2 linked regions of the Lacibacter sediminis genome follow. The protein of the gene in region 1 interacts with the protein of each later gene in a pairwise test. Links are inferred from orthologs where the notes say so. Each region holds a gene or a part of one and is shown on either strand. Other genes may lie near its edges. The genes, in order: H4075_RS08510 and H4075_RS06050.

Region 1 (10,816 bases):
AAAGATAAATTGGGTCGTTTGCATGTGGAAGGCGATAAGAACCATCCTGTAAACAAGGGTATGCTTTGCAGCAAGGGCATGAATCTTCATTACACAGTGAACGATCGCTCTGATCGGTTGCTTTATCCGGAGATGCGTTACAACCGTAACCAGCCCCGTCAACGGGTAACATGGGATACAGCTTTGGAACGCACAGCAAAAGTATTTGCAACACTCATTGAAAAGTATGGTCCTGATTCGGTTGCGTTCTATGCATCGGGACAATGTTTAACAGAAGAATATTATGTGATCAATAAACTCATCAAAGGATTTATCGGCAGTAATAATATCGATACCAACTCACGTCTTTGCATGAGCAGTGCCGTGGTTGGTTATAAAATGAGTTTGGGCGAGGACAGTGTGCCAGTGAGCTATGATGATCTTGAACTGGCTGATGTAATTTTTGTGGCCGGTGCAAATCCTGCCTGGTGTCATCCCATTTTATGGAGAAGAGTGGAGGCAGCCCGTGAAAAAAATCCTGATCTCAAAATCATTGTCAGCGATCCACGTAAAACTCAAACATGCTCCATTGCCAATGTGCATCTGCAATTAAATCCGGGAACGGATATAACGCTGCATCATGCAATAGGAAGAGTGTTGATCGAGAACGGCGATATTGATCTCGACTTTATTGCTAATCATGCAGAAGGCTTTGAAAAATACCGTGATACTGTTTTTGAACGAACCATTGCAGAAGCAGCGATCATTTGCGGTGTTGATGAAAAAGATATTCGATTAGCAGCTTCTTATATTGGTAAAGCGAAAGGTTTCATCAGCATGTGGACGATGGGCTTGAACCAAAGTGTAATTGGTGTAAACAAAAACCTTTCACTCATCAACTTAAATTTAATTACTGGACATATAGGAAAACCAGGCTCTGGTCCGTTATCGTTAACAGGTCAGCCAAATGCGATGGGTGGAAGAGAAGTAGGTGGCTTGTCGAATTTATTACCTGCCCATCGTGACCTTTTAAATCCCGAACATCGTGCTGCAGTAGAAAATTTCTGGGGTGTTGCCCCGGGAACGATCGCTGCGAAGCCAGGTCTTACTGCTACAGAAATGTTTGAAGCGTTGAATGATGGACGGTTAAAAGCCATCTGGATCCTTTGCACCAATCCACTGATCAGTTTGCCTGATGTGCGCATGGCTGAAGAAGGATTGAAGAAAGCAAAGTTTGTAGTAGTACAAGACATCAGCAATCGCCCCGAGACAATCAGGTATGCCGATGTGCTGTTACCAGCAGCATCATGGACCGAAAAAGAAGGTACCATGACGAATGCAGAGCGGCGCATCAGCTACTTGAATAAAATTATAGATGCACCGGGGGAAGCCTTGCCCGATGCTGAGATCATTTGCCGCTTTGCAAAAAAGATGGGCTTCAAAGGTTTTGATTACAACAGCTTCTCCGAAATTTTTGCAGAACATGTTGCACTCACTGCCGGTACCAATATCGACATGAGCGGATTGAGTTATGAAGTTCTGAAAGAGAAACGTTCGGTTCAATGGCCGTATACTTCTTCATCAGAAAGCTATGGTACAAAGCGATTGTTCACTGATCGTAAATTTCATACGCCTTCGCAAAGAGCCATCATTCATTCGTTCAATGATGAGAATCAATCAGAAAAATTAAGTCCAGATTTTCCATTGGTGTTAACAACAGGTCGCATCCGTGATCAGTGGCATACCATGAGCAAAACAGGAAAAGTAAATAAACTCAACAAGCATATTTCAGAATCGTTTTTGGAAATACATCCTGATGATGCGGCTGAACGTTCCATTAAAGAAAATGATCTCGTTGAAATTTTTAATGGCAGAGGTAATGTAAGAGTGAAAGCAAAATTCACAACCGATATTAAGAAAGGGGTTGTGTTTTTGCCGATGCATTGGGGTAAAGTATTGAACAGTGATTTGAACAGGGCGAATAACCTCACCAATAATTTAGTTGATCCGAAAAGTAAAGAACCCGACTTTAAATTCTCTGCTGTTGAAGTGAAACTTCATAAGAAGGCAAAACAAAAAATAATTGTTGTTGGTGCCGGCGCAGGTGCCTGTGGTTTTGTACGCAGCTACCGCATGATCAATACAGATGATGAAATAGAGATTTTCAGCAAAGAAGATTTTCCGTTTTATAATCGTGTATTGTTGCCCGATTATATCAGTGGTACGCTGCAATGGCAGAACCTGGTGAAAATGACTGATGCAGAAGAATATGATTACAATATTAAACTGCATCGTGGTGTAAGCATTGCTGAAATTAACAGGGAACAAAAAACAGTAACCGATAGTAAAGGAAATATTCATCACTACGATGTGTTGTTATTGGCAACAGGCAGCCGTGCAGCGATGTTGCGTGATGTGCCTGCGATGCAGGGCATCTTTACCATGCGTAGCAGAACTGATGCGGATAATTTCAAGTATCATGTTGATCCTGCAAAGGGAAAAGTAGTGATCGTTGGCGGTGGTTTGCTGGGTATTGAATTGGCTGCATCACTTCGTGAAGTAGGAGTGGAAGTAACCATTGTGCAACGTATCTCCCGTTTAATGGATCGTCAGCTTGATCCGTTGGGAAGCCAGTTGCTGCATGAAGAGTTAACCGATAAAGGAGTTGATATTTATTACAACGATGAGATCGAACGTTTTCTTGGTGATACAACAGTTACCGGTATTCGTTTAAAGAGTGGTTTGATGATCGATTGCCAGGCGATTGTAATTGCAATTGGCACTGTGCCGAATATTGAAATTGCAAAAGCAGCCGGTATTGATTGTAAGCGTGGAGTTGTGGTGGATGAATACCTGCAAACAAATGATCCAGCTGTATTTGCCATTGGTGAAATTGCAGAGTTCAAAGGTTTTCTTTATGGTATTACTGCTGCAGCTGAACAACAGGCAGAAATTGTCGCACGCTATCTAGGTGGCGATATTTCCAACTACTATTCAGGTTCTTTGCTCATGAATATTTTGAAAATGCATGGCACAGAACTTTGTTCATTGGGTGAAGTGGAATGTCCGGATGATCCTGCTTACGAAGAAGTGGTGTTTATTGATAAAGCCAAACGCTATTACAAAAAATGTATCATTCACAATGATCGTTTGATCGGTGCTATTTTAATTGGTGATAAAAGCGAATTCCTTGAATACCGCAACCTCATTGAACAAAAAATGGAGTTGAGTGAAAAACGTTTACAGTTATTACGTTCAGGTAAAGCACCGGAACCTGTCATTGGAAAACTGGTGTGCAGTTGTAACAATGTAGGTGAAGGAAATCTCATCAACAAAATAAACGAAGGTTGTAAAGATCATTTGCAGTTATGTCAACTCACAGGTGCAGGTATGGGTTGTGGCAGTTGCAGGCCCGAAGTAAAAACGATCCTTGAAAACAACCTTCATTCAAATCTAAAAGAAACATCACTGGTAGAAAAATGAAAAACAGTTCAACCATAAAGATCAATTTCCGTGGCGGTATTATATCGCCGGGTGATCTGTACAATATATTGGTCGCTGCTACCAAAGTGGGCGTTCGTCATGTGAGTTTTGGTTTGCGTCAGCAATTGCTGATCACTGTTGCTGTTGAAGACAGGCAAACGTTTTTGGATGAATTGGATCTTATCGATATTGCTTATGAAGTAGGGACGGTGCAATTTCCAAACATCGTCAGCTCATATCCTGCAGAAGAAATTTTCATCAATAACACCTGGTTGAGCGAAGGTGTGTACAAAGATATTTTTGATGGTATCGATTATCAGCCAACGTTAAAAATAAATGTAAGCGACAGTAACCAGAGTTTCACGCCCATGCTTACCGGTAATATCAACTGGGTGGCTGCAAAGGAGTCTGCACATTTTTGGCATTTGTTCATTCGTTTTCCCAAGACGAATATCATTTTCGAATGGAATCAGCTGGTGTACACCAATGATGTTGCAAAAGTGTCGAAGGAAATTGAAGAGATCATTCTTGATCATCGTGATCGTTTCTCAGATAATACCGAAGCGCAAGGCGAAACATTGATGAAGCTGGTACACACTGATCGTTATATTACAAAACCTGTCGAAAAGCCCGTGCAATTACCTGCATTCAATCTTCCTTATTACGAAGGTTTCAACAGGTACAACAATAATAAATACTGGATGGGTGTGTACAGGCGTGATGAGTTGTTCAGTGTTGATTTCCTGAAAGAAGTGTGCAAGCTTTGTTTGGAAACCAAGATCGGGCAATTGTGTTCAACACCATGGAAAAGTATAATTGTAAAAGGAATTGACGAAAAAGATAAACTTAAGTGGAGTTTGTTGCTGGATAAATATCATCTTAATGTTCGACATGCAGCTAACGAATTAAATTTCCAGGTGGAAGATGATTGCCGTGAAGGATTGGCATTGAAAAACTATTTGGTGAAGCAATTGAATAATGAAGACACCCGCACATTTGGTCTTTGCTTTGGTATCAAAACAAGAAGCAAGAGCGAAGTGTTCAGTAGTATACTGGTGAAACGCAAACCGTTGTTAAAACTATTCGGTTGGGAATTGTTTTATGTATATGATATTCTTTGTGCAAACGATTTTAATCCTAATGCACGAACGGGATTTGTGTTTAGCAGCAATAATCCAAAATTCTTACTCTCAGAACAATTGCGTCGTTCGGTGAATGCATTTTACCAGAACCGTGAAGGCAAGCTCGCTCTTGTAGAAAAAGTGTTACCGGTTAAAAAAGAAGTGGAGAAGAAACCCGCAGCACAATATGTTTATCAATGTACTGATTGCTTAACGGTGTATGATGAAACAGTGGGCGAACCTGAAAACAATATTGCAGCAGGTGTATCATTCGAATCACTGCCGGCAGATTATTGTTGCCCTTTATGTGATGCAGGCAAAGAAAGTTTTACAAAAATTGAAAAATCGAAACTGGGTTTACAAACCGTTTAACTCAGCATGTGCATTAAAATTACGAAAGCAGGTTTTCTGAGCATCGTTCAATTGAATGCTGAACACGGTTAAATGATCAAGCATAAACTTCATGCTGTGCCTTGTTAACGAGCCATTTTGCAGCATATCAAAAATAGTGGCAAGTCCCTTTGCGGTATAGATGGCACACAATGGCTCAGGTTCATGATCGTTCATAAACACATATGCATTGTAACCCGGGTTTTGTTTATAAGCCGCAGAAAGTTCTTTGATCAATAGTGGTTCCATCAACGGCATATCGCAGGCAAATACAAACAGGTCTTCTGTGTTATACTGCAAATGCGCACTCAACACACCCAGCAATGGTCCATGCAATTGCAACGAAGCAGCATCAACAAACAGATCATCTGCTGCAAACACTTCTGCATAATCATTTAGCTGTTGCCTGTTCACAGAAAGTTTTACAGGAATGTCGAGTATGCTGAGTTTATCTACAGCAGTTTGGGCCCATGTATTTGCTTCGAGCTTCAACAAGCCTTTATCGCAGCCCATCCTGGAGCTTTGTCCGCCGCAAAGTATAATACCCGTCATAACAAAAATGAATTAGAGTGAACTCTGGTGATGAGGTTTTGTATCAGCATGCCCAAGACTTTTACCCGGGCTTACAATATCTCTCACCACCTGTTTTAATTCTTTGATCTCAGGAAAGCCACCATAGGTTTTGCGGTTGAAAATTTCTTTACCATCAATGGAAATATGAAAATCGCCGCTTACTTCACTAGGTTGCAGTGTAACGCCCTTCAATTCATTCTCAAACGTCGTGAGTAATTCCTGTGCGATGTAAGCAGAACGCAGGAGCCAATGACATTTCGGACAGTATTCAATGACAATAACAGGTTTCATGTAGTTTAGTTGATTATTAGGGATAAAAGAGCCTTATAAAATTACTGTTATTTTACTCGTGTAAAAATTATTCTTTGCAGCAAAACCAAAGCTGGCAGTCGTTTACAAATACTGTAATTTTAGGCATGCTTTCGATCAGCCATTTATATGTGTATCCCATAAAGTCGTTGGGTGGTATTGAACTCAGCTCGGCTCGTTTAACCGATCGTGGTATTGAACACGACCGTCGGTGGATGCTGGTTGATGAGAACAATCGCTTTTTAACCCAACGGGAATTTTCAAAAATGGCCTTGCTGCGCACAGCCATTCATGCAAATGAATTAACCGTTTATGAAAAGGGGAATGAAGTGGATAAGATCAGTGTTAACTTGTACCCAACAGGAAATGGAACAGTGAATGTGCAGGTGTGGGATGATGTGTGTGAAGCACTAGTGATGAGCAACGAGGTCAATGAATGGTTTACGCAGAAGTTAAATATGTCCTGTAAACTGGTGTATATGCCGGATGTGAGCAAACGAAAAGTGGATACAGAGTATGCATTCAATCATGAGATCACCGGTTTCTCCGATGCATTTCCTGTGTTGATGATCGGGCAGGCATCGTTGGATGATTTGAACAGCCGCTTGGAAAAACCTGTGCCGATGAATCGCTTTCGTCCGAATATTGTGTTTACTGACGGAACGGCATTTGAAGAAGATACGATGAGAGAGTTTCACATTAATGGAATAACATTTTATGCGGTGAAACCCTGTGCAAGATGTGTGGTAACAACCACCGACCAGGAAACCGGCATTACTTCCAAGGAGCCATTGAAAACATTGTCAACTTACAGAACAGGAAACAATAAAGTGTATTTCGGACAGAATATTTTATACAAGAACGAAGGAACTATAAAAGTGGGAGATGAGTTGAAAGTGGTGGAGACAAAAGAAGCATTGCAGTTGAATGCCTGATCATCTCTCAATAAAAAGAACAACATGTTGATCGATCAATATAACAGGGTACATAATTATTTACGGATATCGTTAACCGATAACTGCAACCTGCGTTGCTTTTATTGTATGCCGGAAGAGGATTATGAATTTACAAAGCAGGCAAGCCTGATGCAGGCAGACGAAATTGAATCGCTGGCAAAAACATTTGTACGCCTTGGCGTTAATAAAATCCGCTTAACCGGCGGCGAGCCATTAGTACGAAAAGATGCAGCCGATATTATTCTTCGCTTATCAAAATTGCCCGTTAAACTTACACTCACTACCAATGGTACAAGATTACATGAGTTTGTAGATTTGCTGGAAGAAGCAGGAGTGCGTTCGCTCAATGTGAGTCTTGATACATTACAAGCAGCAACTTTTCAGCATCTCACCAGGAGAGATCAGTTTCAAAAAGTCATGGATAATATTCAGTTACTCATCAACCGTAACTTTCATGTAAAAGTAAATGTGGTGGTAATGAAAGGACTGAACGATGGGGAGATCAATGATTTTATTGCATGGACAAAAGATACGCCTGTGCATGTTCGCTTTATTGAGTTTATGCCGTTCAGCGGTAACCAATGGACAAGCAACCAGGTATTCACCTGGCAACAGATTTTACAGGTAGTAGAACAACAATATTCTTTTCTTCCACTGAAGAATGAAGAACATGATACTGCAAAAGGCTATATCGTTCCCGGTCATACAGGAACATTTTCTGTGATCAGTACCATGAGTGCTCCTTTCTGCAGCAGCTGCAACCGCATGCGTTTAACAGCAGATGGTAAAATGAAAAATTGTTTGTTTGCAGAAAAGGAAATGGATCTGTTGGCTGCATTACGCAGCGGTGAAGATGTAACCGAACTCATCAAACAAAATATAGCAGCCAAAGCAAAAGAACTCGGCGGCCAATTCACTGCCGACTTTGAGCACATCAACGCAGAAACCATTCACAACAGAAGTATGATTGGGATTGGAGGATAAAAACAAGTACGAAGTCGGAAGTTAGAAGTACGAAGTAAGAAGCCCACCACGTCAGACGCCCTCGTCGGACGGAAAACGTTAAATAAACTTAATTCAGATTTCGATACTCATTCGGCGATTGCCCAACACGTTGTTTAAACAGTCGTGTAAAATGTTGCGGATATTTAAATCCTAATTCATACGCTATTTCACTGACTGATTTGCTGTGATCAAATATTTTTTCTTTAGCGATGTCAATCATCTTCGATTGAATGTATTCCTGTGCTGTCTTACCGGTTTCTTTTTTGATGAGGTCGCCAAAATAATTGGCTGATAAATTCAATTCACCTGCACAGTAAGCTACAGAAGGCAAGCCGATGGTTTGTGGTTTATCTGACTGGAAATACTCGTTCACTAAATTTTCAAATTTCTCCAGGATGCCTTTATGCGGATTGTCACGTGTAATAAACTGGCGATCGTAAAAACGCAGACAATAATCTAAAAACAATTCAATATTCGATACGATCAATCGCTTACTGTGTTTGTCAATACTTTGTTCTAATTCGTGTTCAATTTTAGAAAAACAATCGAGAATGATTTTCCGTTCACGTTCTGATAAATGCAATGCCTCGTTCGATTGATAACCAAAAAAACTATAATCCTGTATATGCCTTCCTAACGAAGTGCCGTGTATTAAATCAGGATGAAACACCAATGCATATCCTTTTGGTTGATACGTTTCGCCATTGCTGTTTACACCTGCCACTTGTCCCGGCGCAAGAAAAACCAATGTGCCTTCCTGGTAATCGTAGGTATGTCGGCCATACACCAAGTCACCACACTTCACATCTTTTAAAAAGATGGTGTAAAACCCAAAGTACATACGGGAGCCCTGGCGTGGAGCCGCTTTCGATAGATCAACCACACTCACCAGCGGATGCCGTGTTTCGTTGTTGTTGAAAACATTATAATCGTTGATGGTTTCAAATCTTCGCATCTCATTCATAGCAAAACGTTTTACGCTATCAAAGCTACAGCTTTCCTCATCTGTTACCCAACCACCACATGCAAAACAGTAATCTTGGTAGGTGAAACAGTAATCTGTATAACCTATAGGCGAGATATTCGACTCACCTTTGTAAAACAAAAAAGAAAAGATATGAAAAAGCGAACATTGGGTAACAGCGGATTAGAAGTTTCAGCCTTAGGAATGGGTTGTATGAACCTGAGTTTTGGCACAGGCAAAGCTGCTGATATAAATGAAGGAATCAGCGTGATTCGTAGTGCTTACGAAAAGGGCATTACCTTTTTTGATACGGCAGAAGCCTATGGCCCTTACACAAATGAAGAACTGGTAGGCGCAGCATTGCAACCTATGCGTAAAGAGGTGGTTATTGCGACAAAATTTGGAATGATTTCCGACACAGGAATTAACAGCCAACCAACACATATCAGAAAAGTGGTAGAGGCTTCTTTAAAAAGATTACGAACAGATTATATTGATTTATTGTACCAACATCGTGTTGACCCAAATGTGCCGATTGAAGATGTTGCAGGAACAGTAAAAGAGTTAATACAGGAAGGAAAAGTAAAACACTTTGGCCTTTCCGAAGCCGGAGTAAATACAATTCGCCGTGCTCATAATGTTCAACAAGTTTCAGCAGTTCAAAATCAATATTCGGTTTGGACAAGGGAACCAGAAGCTGAAGTGCTACCGCTTTGTGAGGAATTAGGAATTGGTTTTGTGCCATGGGCACCCATTGGAACAGGTTTCTTAACTGGAAAAATTACTCCAGATACTAAGTTTGACAGTGATACTGATCTAAGGGCTGTCTTTCCCCGTTTTACACCCGAAGCCATCAGAGCCAATATGCCGGTGGTAGACTTGCTTACCAAAATTGCCAATCGAAAAAATGCTACTCCGGTTCAAATTGCATTGGCATGGTTGTTAGCTCAAAAACCATTTATCGTACCTATTCCGGGAATGGACAAAATTGAATATTTAGATGACAATATTAAGTCAGTTGCTTTAGAACTTTCTTCAAGCGACCTGGAGGAGATCAATAACGGATTGGCAACTATTACTTTTCAGGGAGCAAGATTGAATGAAGGATTACTGGGTTTGTCAGAAGAATAAATAAAACTAAGAAGAATGAAACTTCTCTTGCAATTATTGATTCTAACTTTTCTATTAAATGCAACAGTGGCTTGTTCGCAAACAAAACCGCAAAAACAAGTAGAAATGGAAACAGAAACAGATAAATCATCAGTTCTTGAAGTGGCTCGCCAACTGACAGAGTTGATGATTGAAAAGAATATTGCTGCAATGAATAAGATTGTAGATAAAAATTTTACACTCACACATATCACAGGATATGTACAGTCAAAAAAGGAATGGTTCTCCGAAATTGAAACTGAGCGAATGAAATACTATTCATATAAAGAGGTGAAAACGTCAGTAGAGATTGACGGAAACAAAGGCACATTTGTTGGTCAGAATATTTTAGATGCAAGAATTTGGGGATCAAGAAATAACTGGCGACTGCAACAAACGATGCAGCTTGAAAAACGTAACGGCAAATGGATTATCCTGAAATCCGTGGCTACCACTTTTTAAGAAAATCATAAATAAAAAAATATGCAAAAGAGAATATTAGGTGATAGCGGATTGGAAGTTTCCGCATTGGGTTTAGGTTGTATGGGCATCAGTTTTGGTTATGGCAATGTGATGGATAAATCAGAAGCAATAAAGCTTATACGAGCCGCTTACGAAAAAGGAGTTACGTTCTTCGATACGGCTGAAATTTATGGCCCTTTCACGAATGAAGAATTGGTTGGTGAGGCATTAGAGCCGTTTCGGAAAAACGTTGTGATTGCAACCAAGTTTGGATTCAAGACTGGAACAACTCCTGGTGTGGATAGTCGTCCTGAAAATATCAGGGCTGTAGCAGAAGCATCATTAAAACGGTTGAGGACAGATGTGATTGATTTGTTTTATCAGCATCGTGTTGACCCCGCAGTTCCTATTGAAGATGTAGCAGG
Region 2 (10,798 bases), 600 kb from region 1 along the record:
TGTGTTGAACCAAACACAGCGGATGCAGAAATGATATGATCACCTTTACTTAAGAATGTCATGAAGGTTGAAAACACTGCAGCCATACCGGTGCCTGTTGCAATACCAGCTTCCGCACCTTCAAGCGCCGCTATCTTATCAATAAATTCGTCAACCGTTGGATTTGAAAAACGGGAATAGATATTTACATCAAGGCTGTCATTTGAAAAAGCAGCCGCCATATCCTCTGCACTATCGTACACAAAACTGCTGGTTAAAAACAAAGGCGTGCTGTGTTCCTTCTCGTTGGTACGGTTCATTTGTAACCGGATGGCGTCCGTTTGTGGATGATACTTACTCATATCTTTATTGTTCGTCTGAATGAGCTGCGAAGTTACGGGGAAACCTTTTTGAGACATCAGAAAGATCGCATTCTACGCAACGGTTTTACCATTTTCTTACGAACGAATGGAAGCATTCAAAAATATCAGTGTTGTGTGCTTTTTCTTAAATCAAGATTGTGGAAATAAAAGACCCGTGCTGCATGCGTACTTCTGTATTGATTGCCTGCTGCCAGTTGCTGATATATATTCATGTAGCCAAACTGAAGGTTATCGTGTTTGTTTACATGATAATGAAAGCCTGCAAAAAACCTATTTTGATCATACACATTATATACAATCTGCTTTCCAAAATTTACAAACACTTCATTGCTTAACACAAATGAAAAGGTATTTGGTTGAAACCGTTTTTTACTGAGCGGGAATTGGGACAGAATATTATATCGAAGTCTGAAGTTGAAATTATACCCGTCTGCCAGCTCATCATTATTCTTAATTTTCCTGCGGTAACGTTCTTCTAACCGGAACCACTGCATCAATTTTAATTTCGGATATTTTGTATGCCATTGAATCTGTTGCCAAGGCCTGTGTTCAGGCTGAGAAATGTTCTTATGATTTTCAGCTGGAAAATGATTGATATAAGCGTACCCTGCTGTCAGCTTTGCATCATCGTTTAAATAATAGGTTAAACCCAAACGAACAATGCCTTGTGACAAATTATTAAAATAGTTGTCCTTTGTACGCAGATGTACATCAGCCCACAAACCCCATTTATCAGTTAAACGTGTTTGATTAAAATAACCTGTCCATATCTGCCTCACATCAGTTGTAGTTTTTGATTGAGCCATAATTGAGTGTGAACTCAACAACATCAGCAGTAATGGAAAGTATTTTCTTTTCATTTGCTTTTGGTTTTATTAAAGTGAGTAACGTAATGTTACACCATATGTAGCCTGATCTCCCAAAACACCTGCATAATGTCCTGCATTACCACCTGCAGGCAAGAGTTGTTCGTAATAGTTTTTATTGAAAATATTTCTACCCCAGATAAAAGCTGAAAAACCGGTATTCGTTGCACGAAAGCCTACTCTTCCATTCACCAGCGTATAACCATCAATATTCAAATAAGCCGATGGAGACGGGCTTGAAGAAAACGATGAGCGATAAAAGCTTTCCAATGCAATAAAGAATTTTGCCGGTTTATTTAAGAAAGCTGATGCAGTACTAAACTCACCACCTAATGATCCCGACCACTTTGAAATACCGGGAAGCACGCCGCCGGAAATATCTTTGAATGCTTTCTGCACGCCATTTTCTGTCAACCCTGTTTCTTCCAATGGAAGCGGTGCATTTGTAAACTTCACATACTTTGCATCTGTATAAGCCAACGCTCCATAGAATAAGAAATGGTTATTGACTTTATAATTCGCATCAACCTCAACACCTTTTACATTTACTTCTTCTGCATTGGCAATATAGCCACGGTTAACACCTAACTCAGCCGATTGAACATTCGTTTGATAGTTTTTAATGTTGGTGTTATGGTATATCAGATTGAAAATAAAATTGTCAGTTGGATTTGTCTTCACACCCACTTCATAATGTCTTACATCCTCTGGCTTTATTACTGCCAGATCAGTTGCTGCCTGACCATTAACCGTTGGTAAACCAGCAACGTTAACACCAACAGGTTTAAAGCTCGTTGAATAAGTTGCAAACGCATTGATATATTTATTCGCTCTGTAAGATAATGTAAGCTGATAGGTGAGATTATTCTCATCGGCATTCGCAACATACGATTGACTTGTATAAACGCCGTTCTTAAATCCTTGTAAGGTTGTTTTTTGAGCAGTTGTACCATTATAGCTCGCAGTATCAAGTCCACCTGCTGCTACACGATTGTAAACAACATCTTTCTTATCGTAGTTATAACGTAAACCCGGCAAAATGTGAAAACCTTCTGCAACTTCCCAATCAATATTGGCGAACGCTGCTGCACTTTTCGATTTGATAGAAGCCTTTGTATAAATTCCAAAACCTTCAAAAAGTCCGGGAGTTTGCCAGAGATTACTTGTTGAGCTTTGTGAAAAACGCCATTGATCTTTTCCTGATTCTTCTGTACCATTGATCTTCACTTCCTGATCAATATAAAACAAACCAACAACACCACTCAAGCGTGAAGATAACTGACCTGCATAACGAATTTCCTGCGACCAGTTTTGATGCTTGGCCGGGTTTTGAGATTTCGCCAATGCCTGCAAACCTGTAAAGTCTCTGTCATTGGAGGGATCCCAATTCCAGTAACGCCATGCAGTAGTTGCAGTAAGCGTACCGGGGCCTAATTTCTGTTCAATATTCAATGATGCACCGCCTAAATCGTTACCTGAATTCCAGGGAACATCATGATCGATTTTACGATCGAACGCATTCGTGCTTGGCAGTGTATAATTAAGATCAGCAATGATTGCATTGAACTGACGGTAAGCTGCACGCTTTGTTTGTACCACACCTGCTACTACTTGCGCATAACCATCAGGACGCTGACGGGATAAATCACCCGCAACTGTGATGGAAGTGTTGACTGAAGGTTTGAATAATAATTGACCACGCAAACCGAGGTTATTAATATCGTTCGTGTACTTTCCTGTGCGTACATTTTCAATTAATCCATTACGTTGCGTACCGGAGAAAGAAAGACGTCCTGCAATTTTTTTACTTAATGCACCTGTAATAGAACTTTTAGCTTGTATATAACCATAGTTACCATAGCTCACTTCAAAATTTGCACCGGGATTAAAACTTGGTTTACGTGTTGTGATGTTGAATGCACCGGAAGTGGTGTTTTTTCCAAATAATGTTCCCTGTGGACCACGCAATACTTCGATCTGCTCGATGTCAATAAAATCAAGTGTTGCTGCTGCAGGTCTTGCAAAATATACACCGTCAACATAAAAACCAACACCAGGATCAAGACCATCATTGGTAAGACCAAATGGTGATCCAAGACCACGGATATTGATACCAGTGTTACGTGGATTGGATGTGTAAAGCTGCACACTTGGTATGAGTTCTTTCAAGCGGTTAACGTTAAATGCACCTGCATTTTCAATTTGTGCACCACCTACTACAGAAATAGCAATCGGAACATTCTGTGCTGTCTCAATACGACGGCGTGAAGTAATCACTACCTCCGACAATTGATTGTTGTCAATTAAAACAATATTTAATTCAGCTTCCTTTAGCTCTGTGATCTCAACTTCGCTTGGGTAATACCCGGCTGAGGAAATAAGCAACGTAAAAGGCAATTCTTTTGGCGCAGGAATACTAAACTGTCCTTTGCCATCAGCAACAGCATTGATCACTGTTCCTTTTACTTTAATACTGGCAGCCTCCACCGGCTGTCCTTTACCATCTTTTATAATTCCTTTTAATGCAGTTTGACCAAATGAAACCTGCGTCAGTGCAGTTAGCAATAAAACAAAAAGAAAACGCTTTCCCATCATGATTAGTTTTTAGAAATAAAGAGTTATATCGCCTGTATGGCGAAAAGAATGAATAGTTATATGGAGGAGCAAATGATCAACAGGTACACATACAACATCGTGTAGCAGATGCGAATCGCATGATCATATGAATGTGGAGATGATTGATTTGTTTCATTTACCCTACAAATTTAGTAGGGTAATATTAATCTACCAAAAAGATAGACTTTTATTTTAAAAAAAAGCCTAAAAGGCTTTTACCAAAATCCGGAGACTCCAGATAATAACAAGGATACCTAAAAGAATATAAGCCGTTTTCTTTGGCATTTTACCGGTAAGCTTTGCCGCAATGGGAGCTGCAACAAAACCGCCGATCAATAATGCTGCAATTACCTGCCAATGGCTTACGCCCAATAATGTAAAAAACGTAAAGGCACTTGCAAGTGTAACAAAGAATTCAGTCAAACTTACAGAACCAATAACATACTTCGGGCTACGTCCTTTATTGATGAGTGTAGTAGTTACCAAAGGACCCCAGCCTCCGCCGCCAAATGAATCGAGAAAACCACCGGCACCTGCGAGTGCGCTATAGTGTTTAAATTTTTTTTGTTGACGCTGTTCACGAAATGCATTGATCAAAAACTTGATACCAAGAAACATGGTATAGCAGGCAAGAACAGCTCTTAACCAGACAGCATCTGCATTTCCCAGCCATGTAAGCAAAATAGCACCGAGGATTGCACCGATGACACCCGGTATTACCAGGGCTTTAAATAATTTTTTATTTACGTTCCCAAACTTGTAGTGACTGTAGCCTGATGCTGCACTTGAAAATACTTCTGCTGTGTGCACAGCTCCGCTGATTGTTGCCGGACTAACACCCGCAGATAATAATACCGTTGCACTCGTAACACCATAACCCATACCCAATGCACCATCAACCAACTGTGCAAGGAAACCTGCCAGCACCAGCCAATGGAAATTCTTATCAAGTGTCTTGTACCAGGCAACAGTGTCAGTTGCAATTTGCCCGAAGGGAATGTAGGAGAAAATAAAATGACCGATCAACATAAACGCAAAGGCGATCAATGAATAAGTGGCTATTTTTTTCCACTGACGCTCGGTGCCGATACGATCTTTTTCAACCAGCACTTTGGTTATAGAATTCAGCTTCTTAACCTTGTATTCAAAATTGCCATTTAACTTATTTCTTACATGATGGAGATTCTCGATCACCTCATCCAGTTCACCAGGCAATGCGTCATTTAATACTTCCTTAATCCGCTTGGCAACCGTTGGTGATTTACCGTTTGTGGATATGGCTACCTTCAAATTTCCTTTTTGCACAATGCTGCCTAAATAAAAATCGCATAGGTCAGGTGTATCAGCAACGTTCACTAACAGACCTTTTTCTTTTGCCAATACTCTTACTTCTTCATGCAGTTTTCGATTATCTGTTGCAAGAATAACAATGTCTTTATTTTCAAGATCAGCCGCTTCAAATTCACGTTGAACGATAACTGATGCCGGATGCTTAAATACTAATTTCCTTACTTCATCTTTTACAATTGGAGCTACGATCGTAATGCTTGCTTCCGGTGAATTTGCAAGCAACGAATGCAGTTTCTCTAAACCTACATTCCCAGCCCCAACAAGCAGGATACGCAATTCCTCCAGCTTCAGGAAAACAGGATAGAGCCTGTTCTTTTTATCTGCATCAGTTCTTGTTTCCATCTGCTGTGATTGTTTTTTGAAATAAGAGTGCCAAAATATGTTGTGATCCTGTCGGGCGTTGCTGCCAGATATAAACGGCCTGCAATTGTACGTGTTTTTTTAAATCATGCCCCAACGAAACCAAGGTTCTGTTTTGATTATATAAAAATTGCTTCTGCTGTAACTGGCGCATGTACTCATCTGCCACCTGAACCGTCCATTTTTCTGCAAACCGTTTTGTAAGACCGACACGGTAACGCAATCTTAATGCTTTATAGGCATCCCTCGTACTTACCTCTTCAAAAAAACGTTCTTCAGCTCTGAACCGATTCTGGAGACTGAAACCATTTTTCCATTCATACTGGTGATTTACTTCCTGCCATGCCCTGTATTCATTTCCAAATTCATGATCGGCTTTGTTATACGATATCCTTGTTGAAAAAAAAGCCGCACCAGCCGCAGCATGCCATTTCGTTGAAAATATTTTCCGGATACCGGTACGATAAAGATATTGATGCGGAATAAGATTTACACCGTTTGTTCTGTAGCCCGCATCATTATGCCATTGCCACTGATTTTGAAAAGCAACGGTAACATTTGCACCCACCCACAACTCAGCAGGTGGCGTTTGCGTGTAAGCTCTTGCTGAAAGCGCAACTAATCCTATCGTAAGCAATTTGTTCAAGCGATTAATTCAGTATCCATTTACGTTGTGAAAAATCGCCAAACGTTTCGCCGCTGTTGCGTTCTTTTGAATATACTTCAAACAACTCATCAAGTGTCGTTAGTATTTCTTCTTCGTTCAAACTGTCTTTATATTTTGTATTCAAGCGCTCTCCTTCCCTGTCACCGCCAATATGCAAATTGTACTGACCATAAGCTGTTCCCACAAACCCGATCTCTGCAGCGGGTGAACGTCCGCAACCATTAGGGCAACCGGTCATCCGCAGAATAATTTCATCATCCTGCAAGCCATGCTTGGAAAGCAGTGGCTCGATCTTATCAATGAGCGTTGGTAAATAACGTTGTGCTTCTGCTAGCGCCAACGGACAAGTATTAAAAGCTACACAAGCCATTGCATTCTTACGAAGTGCTCCTGCATTAGCAGTATGTTCATCCAGTTTAAATTCTTTCAACAATTTTTCAATGGCTGGTTTATCTGCTTCCAACACATCTGAAATGATCACATTCTGGTTACCTGTGAAACGGAAATTTGCTTTTCCTGTTTTTGCAATTTCAAGCAAAGCTGTTTTCATTGCCACCTGTTCGTCATCCAGCACACGACCATTTTCTACAAACAAGGTGAAATACCATTTGCCCTGGTGATTCTTTTTCCAACCATAATGATCTTTACGTGAAGTAAAGCTGTAAGGTTTTATTTCACCCAGTTCAAAGCCACAACGTTTTTCCAATTCTTCTTTTAATCCTTCAACCGTTAAACGATCGATGGTATATTTCAAACGGGCCAACTTACGATCACTTCTATTTCCATAGTCACGTTGAATCGTGATCATTTCGTACACTGCTTTCAATGTTTGCTCAACAGTTACAAAACCCAATACCGTTGCCAAACGAGCATAGGTGTTCGGGTTACCATGTGTTGAACTTAAACCACCACCTGCAGCAATATTGAAACCAATGAGTTTATTATTTTCTATCACAGCAATAAGACCAACATCATTCGTTAACACATCCACATCATTATTTGGCGGAATAGCAATACCGATCTTGAACTTACGTGGCAAGTAACGATCCTGGTATAATGGATCGTCTTCTGTTTTCTCCACCAGCTTTTCTTCATCAAGCCATATTTCGTAATACGATCTTGTTTTTGGCAATGCCATTACACTGATCTTATCAGCAAAAGCAAATACCTCTTCATGAATTGCTGATTCGTTCGGATGTGCACTGCAGGTAACGTTACGGTTCACATCACCGCAAGCTGCAATAGAATCGAGCTTTGCAATATTGAAATCAGAAATAGTTGGTTTGATATGCGATTTTAAAATACCATGCAACTGCACTGTTTGACGAGTAGTGATTTTGATCGTTCCTGTTGAATGTTCACCTGCCACTTCATGCAGCGCCACCCATTGTTCAGGTGATAAAAAACCGCCGGGCAAACGCAAACGGATCATATACGAAAACAACCATTCCAGTTTTTTTGCAGTCCGCTCTTCTCTCCTGTCACGATCATCCTGTTGGTACATGCCATGAAACTTGATGAGCGATTGATCATCTTCATACAATGCCCCTGTGAGTTGGTTCGTTAAACTTTCTTTCAACGTTCCTCTCAAACCTTCACTTGCAGTTTTGATCCGTTCAACTGGTGACAATGCTACCTTCTCTTTATTTTTTACTTGATCCGCCATTTCAGTGTATAACTTAATACGATTATTATTTTGTTGTCAGCTTTTGTTTTTCATGGCCACATCGTTGTGTCACTCACTTGTGCGTTCCGTTCGTTAATCATCATCAATATACATCCTTTTCATACCTTCCTTCTTTCTTCAATTGCTCCAGGTATTGGTGTGCCTCTTCACTTGTTTTCTTTCCGTGATCCTGGATCACTTGCAACAATGTTTTCTCCACATCTTTACTCATCGGATCTTTTGTACCGCTGATGTAAACAGAGGCACCACCATCGATCCATTGAAAAAACTCAGCAGCCTTTTCTTTGATGCGATGCTGCACATATACTTTCTCCTGCTGATCTCTTGAAAAAGCAAGACTGATATTCGTCAACACACCTGTCTCCACATAATTCTGCATTTCTGTTTGGTAGAGAAAATCAGTTGTGAAATGTTGCTCACCAAAGAAGAACCAGTTTCTTCCGTTTGCTCCGGTTGCATCCCTTTCTGCAAGGAACGATCGGAAAGGAGCTACACCAGTACCGGGGCCGATCATGATCACATCTTTATCAGCAGCAGGTAATTTGAAATTTTTATCCTTGTGCACATAGAATGTAATTGGCGAACCTACCGGCAAATCACCGAGAAACTCGCTGCACAAACCCCAACGTTGTTCATCCTGTGATAAAAATGCATTCTTCGCTACCGTGATATGAATTTCATTTTCACCATGCGCTGCTGGTGAAGAAGACACCGAATACAAACGTGGTGCAATCGGCATTAATATTTTCACCACATCTTCAAACTGAGCTGCATCTTTTACAGGATAAATACGCAAGAGATCAACAAGATCCATTCTTGTATCAGGAATTTCCTGTTGAGTAAGCGTTGCGTATTTTTTGATTGTTGATGTCAACAGGTAACAGATATTCAGATTATGCAACAACAATTCTTTTACTGTTCCTTCTGATTTTGCGGTTACAATCACTTTATCAGCAGCAATACCTGTGAGTGATAAAATACGATCTACTACATCGGCTCTGTTATTTGGAACAATGCCAATTGTATCGCCTGGTTCATATGCAATCGGTTCATCCGTTCCGATTTCAATATGATAGGTTGCTTTTCTTGAACCACGATCGTTTAAATTAATATTCGTCAGAATAGTACCGTGGTAATGTTTTTTTCCTGTTGGTTTTTTAACAGCAGCCGCAGGTTCAACAACAGCTGTAGCAACTGCGGTTTGATTTTCTACAACCTGTAATACTTTATTGAACCATGCTTGTGCATCTTCTTCATAATCCACATCACATTTCTGAATAGGCACTACTTCTTTTGCGCCAAATGCTTTAAAGCGTGCATCAACATCTTCACCTGTTTTGCAAAACATCGGGTAAGACGTGTCGCCCAATGCCAACACACTGAATTTTAAATTTGGAAGCGACAATTCATTTTCATGAATATAATCGTAAAACTTTTTGGCGGGTATTGGTGGTTCACCTTCGCCCTGTGTACTGATCACCACAAAAAAGAATTCTTCTTTTGGAAGATCAGCAACACGGTATTGGCTGAGATCAGTAAGCTTTACAATTACACCATGTTTCTTACCGGCTGCAGCAAGTTGTGTAGCCAGTTTTTTTGAATTGCCTGTTTCAGTGCCAAAAGCAAGTGTGATCTTTTTTGTTGACACTGCTTTATGATCCTGGCCATTTGTATCAGCATTCCCATTCACCTTGCCATTGCTTACAAGGCCTGACAAATAACCATTCACCCAAATCAATTCTTCTTTGGAATAACCTTCAAAAAACTCGTGTAATTTCTTTAATCGTAAATCGCCAATCATAGAATACTTTATTTAACAGTCACTAATTCGTGAAAAACAGAACCAGCTTTGCTGGCCTCGTACCAATTGAATTGTTCATGCAACTTCACCACATCTCCAATAATGACCAGTGAAGGTGAACTGAACTTCTTATCAGCAAAATCGATGGCGCAATTGCTAACTGTTGTTATATGGACTTGTTGAAATTCTGTTGTGGCCTGCTCAATAACCGCAAGCGGCGTGTTTGGTTTTTTAGAATGACGCAACAGCAACTCCGTTAAACCTTCGAGGTTACGTGCAGCCATATAAAACACCAATGTATCGGTTGATGTTGCCCATGCTTTCCATTGATCACGGCTGTAAAAACTACAAGGATTAAATGTGATGAACTGAACCGCTTTGGCATAACCTCTTGCTGTTAACGGAATACCTGCATAAGCCGATGCACCTGAAGCAGCCGTGATGCCGGGAATAATTTCAAACGGAATTTCCGCTTCCTGTAGACTTTGTAACTCATCCAGCACATTGCTGAAGAAAGCCACATCACCACCTTTCAAACGCAAAACTGTCTTACCATTCCTTGCATGACCAACCAACAACTTATTAATATCTTCCTGCGCAACAGATCCGTCATGATAACCTTGCTTACCGGTCATCAATACCAACGCATCAGGCCGTGCATACAAATCAGTGATCTCTGGATTTACCAGTCGATCAACAATAATTACATCTGCTTCTGCCAGACGTTGCTGCAGTTTCACGGTAATGAGATCTGCATCTCCGGGACCTGCTCCTGCAATGATCACTTTGCCGCTTGTTGTATGAAGTTGGTTTGACATGTCGTTTCTTTGTTTTATTATTCTACTCTGCGAGTAGAGTTTTTGATCATAAAAAAACCTTTCGGTTTTTTATTGTATTAAAACTGCCGCCACAGTGCTGTTGCTTGTTTCATCGATCAGGACGGCGTTTCCGTTTTCACTAAGCTTACCGTAAGAATCAAACACAACCGGTGAAGCCGTTTTGATCACAGCTTTTACCACTTCGTTCAATTTCACATTTCCTTCAACGGGTTGCTGCTGCAAACTGTTTACATCCAATTTATATTCTACC

What was found.
Region 2: the proteins of H4075_RS08510 (region 1) and H4075_RS06050 interact in binary tests that used the Escherichia coli proteins (3 or more experiments, as listed by UniProt). The link is inferred for Lacibacter sediminis from one-to-one orthologs.

The regions. Positions count from the first base shown.
Region 1 is NZ_CP060007.1:1,977,599-1,988,414, forward strand. The notes cover bases 4,897-7,850. They hold H4075_RS08510 (MOSC domain-containing protein), read left to right. Parts: upstream 4,897-5,911; coding sequence 5,912-6,790; downstream 6,791-7,850. Other genes in these bases: H4075_RS08495 (rubredoxin), read left to right, coding at 4,897-4,955; mobA (molybdenum cofactor guanylyltransferase), read right to left, coding at 4,941-5,525; H4075_RS08505 (SelT/SelW/SelH family protein), read right to left, coding at 5,538-5,837; moaA (GTP 3',8-cyclase MoaA), read left to right, coding at 6,815-7,795. Also shown: H4075_RS08490 (nitrate reductase), read left to right, coding at 1-3,462; more of H4075_RS08495, read left to right, coding at 3,459-4,896; H4075_RS08520 (helix-turn-helix domain-containing protein), read right to left, coding at 7,884-8,780; H4075_RS08525 (aldo/keto reductase), read left to right, coding at 8,934-9,911; H4075_RS08530 (nuclear transport factor 2 family protein), read left to right, coding at 9,927-10,391; H4075_RS08535 (aldo/keto reductase), read left to right, coding at 10,413-10,816.
Region 2 is NZ_CP060007.1:1,384,866-1,395,663, reverse strand. What follows is about bases 7,351-10,286. They hold H4075_RS06050 (diflavin oxidoreductase), read right to left. Parts: upstream 9,710-10,286; coding sequence 7,991-9,709; downstream 7,351-7,990. Other genes in these bases: cobA (uroporphyrinogen-III C-methyltransferase), read right to left, coding at 9,718-10,286; cysI (assimilatory sulfite reductase (NADPH) hemoprotein subunit), read right to left, coding at 7,351-7,887. In the rest of the region: H4075_RS06080 (O-succinylhomoserine sulfhydrylase), read right to left, coding at 1-341; H4075_RS06075 (DUF2490 domain-containing protein), read right to left, coding at 467-1,222; H4075_RS06070 (TonB-dependent receptor), read right to left, coding at 1,238-3,823; H4075_RS06065 (TSUP family transporter), read right to left, coding at 4,049-5,536; H4075_RS06060 (DUF2490 domain-containing protein), read right to left, coding at 5,520-6,200; more of cysI, read right to left, coding at 6,205-7,350; more of cobA, read right to left, coding at 10,287-10,527; H4075_RS06040 (sulfate adenylyltransferase subunit 1), read right to left, coding at 10,597-10,798. UniProt on the Escherichia coli protein: Component of the sulfite reductase complex that catalyzes the 6-electron reduction of sulfite to sulfide. This is one of several activities required for the biosynthesis of L-cysteine from sulfate.